Regions from separate parts of the Dietzia sp. SYD-A1 genome, predicted to be linked through region 2. Evidence: predicted binding sites of a transcription regulator. Region 2 holds the regulator's gene; the other holds the start of a gene.
What was found. Region 2 encodes HspR, which represses chaperone genes until heat shock. Its sites were predicted from a motif close to ANNTGAGTNNNNNNNACTCANNT; they were not measured.
Positions count from the first base shown of each region.

Region 1: the regulator HspR is predicted to act here: its motif matches at 1,471-1,493, upstream of clpB (ATP-dependent chaperone ClpB).

Region 1 is NZ_JADDKI010000056.1:3,952-7,362, forward strand. Features, by position in the region: gene clpB (ATP-dependent chaperone ClpB) at 1-1,381, opposite strand, end outside; gene IY392_RS02930 (malonic semialdehyde reductase) at 1,598-2,212, opposite strand; gene IY392_RS02935 (hypothetical protein) at 2,340-2,639, shown strand; gene IY392_RS02940 (ROK family protein) at 2,715-3,411, shown strand, end outside.
Region 2 is NZ_JADDKI010000044.1:4,706-8,116, forward strand. Features, by position in the region: gene dnaJ (molecular chaperone DnaJ) at 1-1,172, shown strand, start outside; gene IY392_RS02465 (heat shock protein transcriptional repressor HspR) at 1,169-1,591, shown strand; gene IY392_RS02470 (AMP-binding protein) at 1,656-3,411, shown strand, end outside.

The sequences.
Region 1 (3,411 bases), on a different contig from region 2:
CGGCGAGCTTCTCCTTGGAATCGGCGAGTTCGGACTGGAGGGCGACCAGACGGTCCTTGGACGCGGCATCGGTCTCCTTCTGCAGCGCCACCTCCTCGATCTCGAGCCGACGCACGATCCGCTCGGCGGCGTCGATCTCCTCCGGTCGGGAGTCGATCTCCATCTTGAGCCGACTCGCGGCCTCGTCGACCAGGTCGATCGCCTTGTCCGGGAGGAACCTCTGGGTGATGTAGCGGTCCGAGAGCGTGGCCGCGGAGACCAGCGCGGAGTCGGTGATGCGCACGCCGTGGTGCACCTCGTAGCGCTCCTTGAGCCCGCGCAGGATGCCGACGGTGTCCTCGACACTCGGCTCCCCCACGTAGACCTGCTGGAAGCGACGCTCCAGGGCGGCGTCCTTCTCGATGTACTTGCGGTACTCGTCGAGAGTGGTGGCACCGACCAGCCGGAGCTCGCCGCGGGCGAGCATCGGCTTGATCATGTTGCCGGCGTCCATCGACCCCTCACCTGACGCGCCCGCGCCGACGATGGTGTGGATCTCGTCGATGAAGGTGATGATCTGGCCCTCGGAGGCGGTGATCTCGTCGAGCACGGCCTTGAGCCGCTCCTCGAACTCGCCGCGGTACTTGGCACCCGCGACCATCGAGCCCAGGTCCAGCGAGAGCAGGGTCTTGCCCCTGAGCGACTCGGGCACGTCGCCGTCGACGATCCGCCGGGCCAGGCCCTCGACGATGGCGGTCTTGCCCACGCCGGGCTCGCCGATGAGAACCGGGTTGTTCTTGGTGCGGCGGCTCAGGACCTGGACCACGCGCCGGATCTCCGAGTCGCGTCCGATGACCGGGTCGATCTTGCCGTCCCGTGCCCGGGCCGTGAGATCCGTGGAGTACTTCTCCAGCGCCTGGTACTGGTCCTCGGGGTTCTCGGTGGTCACACGGGTGTTGCCACGCACCGCGGCGAATGCCTTCTTCAGCGCGTCCTCGGTGGCGCCGAGCTCGTTGAGGAGCTTGGCCGCGTCACCGCCGGTGTGGCCCGCCGCGATGCCGACCAGGACGTGCTCGGTCGAGACGTAGTCGTCGCCCATCTCGGTGGCGAGGGTCTGGGAGAAACTGATGACGGCGAGGGCGTCGCGGTTGAAGTTGGGGGCGGCCAGCCCCGAACCGGACGCGCTGGGGTAACTCGCGGTGAGGGCCTTGGCCTGGCTCAGAGCCAGCTTCGGGTCCACGCCACAGGCCTGCAGCAGGGGCGTGGCGATCCCGTCCTGCTGCTCGAGCAGTGCCACGAGGAGGTGTCCCGGACGGACATCCGGGTTCCCTGCCGCCGAGGCGGATTGGACGGCGGCCGACAGAGCCGCCTGGGTCTTGGTCGTGGGGTTGAACTGGCTCATCGACCGGTCCTTTCTTCGACGTGTTCTTGAGCGTACTCGGATCAATACCGGCCCACAGCAGGACCGGACAGTACGTAGAACCTCGCGAGCCTTGAGTCTATTCCGCTCAAGTTACGAGATCGGGGACGAATGCCGACACCACCGCAGCCTTCGCCCGCGCTGGGCCATGGCGACCAGTTCGCGCTCCGCCTGGTGGGAAGCCTCTGACGATCCCCCTCAAAGGGTGGTGACGACCTCGTCGTAGTCGAGCCGGGGCAGTCGGTCGAACCAGGCGTTCTCGGCCGGTGTGCCGATGTTGATGGCCACCAGGACACGATGGCGGCCGTCGGGGAAGAACTCCCGGGCGATCGCCGGGGCGTCGAACCCGGTCATCGGCCCGGCGGCGAGACCCGCAGCGCGGATGCCCAGGATGGTGTACCCCACCTGCAGGCTCGCGTTGAGCTCGGCCGCGCCGGCCCGCGCGGCCTCGTCGGAGAACAGGTCACGGGCCCCGGGGAAGTGGGGGAAGAGCCGGGGCAACTCGTCGTGGAAGTCCACGTCAGCGGCGAGTAGCGCGACGGCGGGGGCGGAGGCGGTCTTTGCCCGGTTCCCCTCGGCGAGGTGCGGGAGCAGGCGGGCCTTGGCCTCCTCGGAGCGCAGCACGACGATCCTCAGCGGCTGGTTGTTCATCGACGTCGGCGCCCACTTGACCAGGTCGTAGATCGCGCGGAGTTGCTCGTCGGTCACGGGCTCGTCGGTGAACGCGTTAGCGGAACGGGCCTGGCGGAAGAGCAGGTCCTGAGCAGCGGAGTCCAGCTGTAGGGAGGCCTGAGCCTCAAAAGATGTTGTCATATCTACTAGAACTCGGGGAGGGCCCATCCGAATCCCGGCCGAACGGTGACGTCCGTCACCCTGCGGGCCTACGCTCACCTCATCATCCGCTCACCTCATCGTCGTCGTCACGCTCCGGAGGTCCGCCATGCCCACCCGCCACCGCCCCGCGATACTGACCGCCACCGCGACCGCCGCCGCGCTGTCCCTGGCCCTCGTCTCCGGCTGCGCCGCACTGGACCCCAACCAGGGCGGTGACACCACCTGCGCCGATTACATGGAGATGCCGCCCGAGGACCAGCGCGAGGTGATCACCACCTTCCTCGACGAGAAAGGACAGTCTGATCCCGCCGGCATGGAGGTGACGCTGAACCAGGAGTCCGCCAAGCTGTACTGCAGCACCGTGGGCCAGGCGAGCGACCCGATCCGCAACATTGACACGGGTTAGTCCCCACCACACCCATTCGCCCGCCCGCTACGAACTATTGGTGACAATGGTCGGAGTGGAACAGGAGGCGATCTGATGAGGAACGGCGTGGTCGTCGACATCGGCGGCAGCGGGACGCGCATCGGTGCCGTCATCGACGGCCGTGTGGTCGGGGTGCACGGGGCCGAGGTGGCCACCGCAGAGGACCTGGCCGGCGTCATCCGCGCCGTCGATCCCTCCCCCAGCGGCGTCGGCGTCTCGGTGAGCGGACACGTCGACGCCGACCGCGGGGTCATCGAGGCCTCCCGGGCCGCCGCCTGGGCTGAGGGACCGATGCGCTCCCAGTTGGTCGACCTCCTGGACGCCCCGGTGTCCGTGATCGGCCACGGCGATGCCCATGCCCTGGCCCTGACGCAACTGCCCGACGTCGAGTTCGGCGGCATCGCCATCTCGCTGGGGACCACCCTGTCCTTCGGCGCGCTCAACCGCCACGGTGCGCTCATCCATCCGTGCGGCCACACCGGGTGGGACCTCGGTCACTGGCGCCTGGTCGTGGACGGCGGCACCACCGAGGCGTGGTGGGGCCTGGGCGGGCACGGACTCTACGACCTCGAGCGGGAACACGGCGACGGCGCCGCCGAGATCTACGCCCATCGAGTGGGATCCTTCGTCGTCGACGCCGTCCAGCTGTTCCGGCCCCGCACGGTCCTGCTCACCGGCGGGATCGTTGTGGGCCTGGGCGAGGCTCTGCACGGGCCGGTCGCCGAGCAGCTGCACACGCTGCCGCACACGA
Region 2 (3,411 bases):
AGAAGGACTACTACGCCGAGCTGGGCGTCTCCAAGAACGCCACGGCGGACGAGATCCGCAAGGCATACCGCAAGCTCGCGAGCGACAACCACCCGGACAAGAACCCGGGGAACGCGGCCGCCGAGGAGAAGTTCAAGCGGGTCGGCGAGGCCAACAGCGTCATCGGCGACCCCGCCAAACGTAAGGAGTACGACGAGTTCCGGGCGCAGGTCTCCTCCGGAGGGTTCGGTGGCTTCGCGCCCCCGGGGGGCGGCAGGTTCACCACGACCAGCGGCGACTTCGACATCGGCGACCTCTTCGGAGGTGCGGCCGGGGCCGGCGGCGCCGGGGGATCCGGTGGTTTCTCCGACCTCTTCGGTGGCCTGTTCACCCAGAGCCGTGGCGGCGGCGCCCCCGGCGCGGGTCGGGGCCGGGCGCAGCGACCGCAGGGCGGGCAGGACGTCGAGACCTCTCTCACCCTGTCGTTCCGCGAGGCCGCACTGGGCGAGACCGTGCAGATCAGGCTCTCGTCCGCCTCGCCCTGCCTGACCTGTCACGGCAGCGGTGCCCGGCCTGGCACCAGCCCCAAGGTGTGCAGCACCTGTCACGGGGCAGGGGTCACCCAGCGCTCCCAGGGCGCGTTCAGTTTCGCAGAACCCTGCACGGACTGCGGCGGCACCGGATCCAAGATCGACGACCCGTGCCCGGACTGTTCGGGCAGCGGCGTCACCGACCGCGCCCGCACGATCAACGTCAAGGTGCCCGCCGGGGTCCAGGACGGTCAACGCATCCGGCTCTCGGGTCAGGGGGAGGCCGGGTTCCGCGGGGCCCCGTCGGGCGACCTGTACGTCACGGTCACCGTGTCGAAGGACGCCGTGTTCGACCGTGACGGCGCGGACCTGCTGGTGGAGCTCCCGGTCTCCTATCCCGAGCTCGTCCGCGGCGCCCAGGTGTCGGTGCCCACGCTCACCGGACGGGTGACGGTCAAGATCCCGGCCGGGTCCAGGGACGGGCAGATCCTGCGGGTCCGCGGTCGCGGAATCGCACGCAAGACCGGGACCGGTGACCTCAAGGTCACGCTCCGGGTGGCGACGCCCCCCGCCGGGATGGCCGAGGCCGAGCTCGCAGCCTATGACGAGGCGTTGCGGGCGGCGGGCTTCGATCCACGGTCTGGCTGGGCCGGGTCGGCATGAGCCCCCGGCGGGACGTGGGGGACCTGGCCCCGGACGACAGCGTCCTGGTGATCTCCGTGGCCGCCGAGCTGTCGGGCCTGCACGCCCAGACCCTGCGCACCTACGACCGACTGGGGATCGTCACGCCCGAACGCACCAGCGGTGGCGGCCGGCGTTACTCCCTGCGCGACGTGGCGATGCTGCGCGAGGTGCAGCGACTCAGCCAGGACGAGGGCGTGAACCTCGCCGGCATCAAACGCATCATCCAGCTCACCAACCAGGTCGACGCCCTCCAGTCCCGGGTCCGCGAGTTGACCGACGAACTCGCGGAGCTCCGCTCCGGTTCGGGCCGGGGACGCGTCGGCGGTGAACTGGTCCACGTGCCGCGCTCGACCTCGGTCGTGGTCTGGCGACCGCGCCACCAGCGCGGGGACCACTGACGTCGCGATCCAGTGGATGATGAACGAATTGTCCTAGGATAGGCTTACCTCTTACAGTGGTCCGGTGACGATCGAGCAGGTGGGCCACACCCGACGGGTGGGCGGGCTGGCGGGGCCTCTCGCCGCCCGTGGCCGTGCGGTGGCCGTGATCAGCGACGACACCACCCTCACCTACACCGATCTCGCCCTCCGGGTCGCCGCCCGCGCAGCCGAGTATCCGTCGCTCGACTCCGGACGACAGATGGTCGGCCTGATCGGGGGCAACACCACCGACTTCCTCATCGACTATCTCGCCGCGCACGAGGCGGGCCACGTCGTCCTGCTCCTGCCGCCGGAGAGCGCGGCCACGCGGGCTCTCGTCGAGTCGTGGACCCCGGACGTCCTCGCGGGCGCGGGTCAGTCGATCCCGGCATCCGCGCACCACACCCCGCCGCGGCACGACCTGCACCCGGACCTGGCGCTGCTGCTCAGCACCTCGGGGTCCACCGGGTCGCCCAAACTCGTCCGGCAGTCGCGCCGGGCCGTGCTGTCGAATGCCGCGGCGATCACCGAGTACCTCCGCATCGTGCCCGCCGACCGCGCCATCACCACCCTCCCCCCGCACTACTGCTACGGGCTGTCGGTGATCCACAGCCACCTGCTCGCAGGCGCCTCGGTGGTGCTCAACGAGGACTCCGTGGCGAGCCCCGAGTTCTGGGAACGCGCGGGCGCCCACGGCGTGACGACCTTCGCCGCCGTCCCCCACACCGTGGAGTTGCTCGAGCGGGTGGGTCTGGACCGGCTGGACCACCTCACCCGCCTGCGCTACCTCACCCAGGCCGGCGGTCGACTGGCCCCCGAGAAGGTGCGTACCCTCGCGGAGCGACTCGAGGCCAGGGATGCAGAGCTCGTCGTGATGTACGGGCAGACCGAGGCCACCGCCCGGATGGGTTATCTCCCGCCCCACCTCGCGCGTGGCCGGGCCGGGGCGATCGGCGTCGCGATCCCCGGCGGCGCCTTCCGCGTGGACCGGCCGAAGGGCAGCGATCCGGACGCCCCGGGCGAGCTGGTCTACAGCGGCCCCAACGTGATGATGGGCTATGCCCGCGAGTCGGCCGACCTGGCCCGCGGTCCCGAGCTGACGGAGCTGCGAACCGGGGACCTCGCGCGGATCGCCGCGGACGGCCTGGTGGAGATCGTGGGCCGCATGGGGCGCGAGGCCAAGATCTTCGGCCACCGGATCGACCTCGGGCGGGTCGAGGCCGCTCTGGCCGACCGCGGCCTGGACGCCTGGTGTGTCGGCGAGCCCGACCGACTGGTGGTGGTGACGAAGCAGGACACGCCCGCGCAGCACGCGGTCTCGGGCGCGGCGGCTTCCTCTGGGCTGCCCGCCTCGGCGGTCGAGGTCCTGCTGGTGGACGAGCCGCCGCGGACCCCGGCGGGGAAGATCGACCAACCGGCGCTGCGCGAGCTCGTGGCCGAGAGGGGGCGCACCTGCCCCGCGGACGCGCACGGGACCCCCGGTGAACTCATCGCGCACGCCTTCGGGCTGGACGCCGGTGAGATCGACCCCGCCGCGACCTTCGTCGACCTCGGCGGGGACTCGCTGACCTACGTCGTGCTGTCCACGCGACTCGAGGACCTGGTGCCGGGTCTGCCCCGTGACTGGCACCTGCGTCCGGTCGGAGAGCTCGACGAGCTGGCCCGCGTCTCCGTTCCCGCGGCTGCCCGGTGGTGGGCGCCGTGGCGCGCGTGGGCGCGGGTCGACACCTCGATCGTCCTGCGTGCGCTGTTCATCCTGGCGATCGTCGGGTCCCACACGCGGGCCATCGCGATCATCG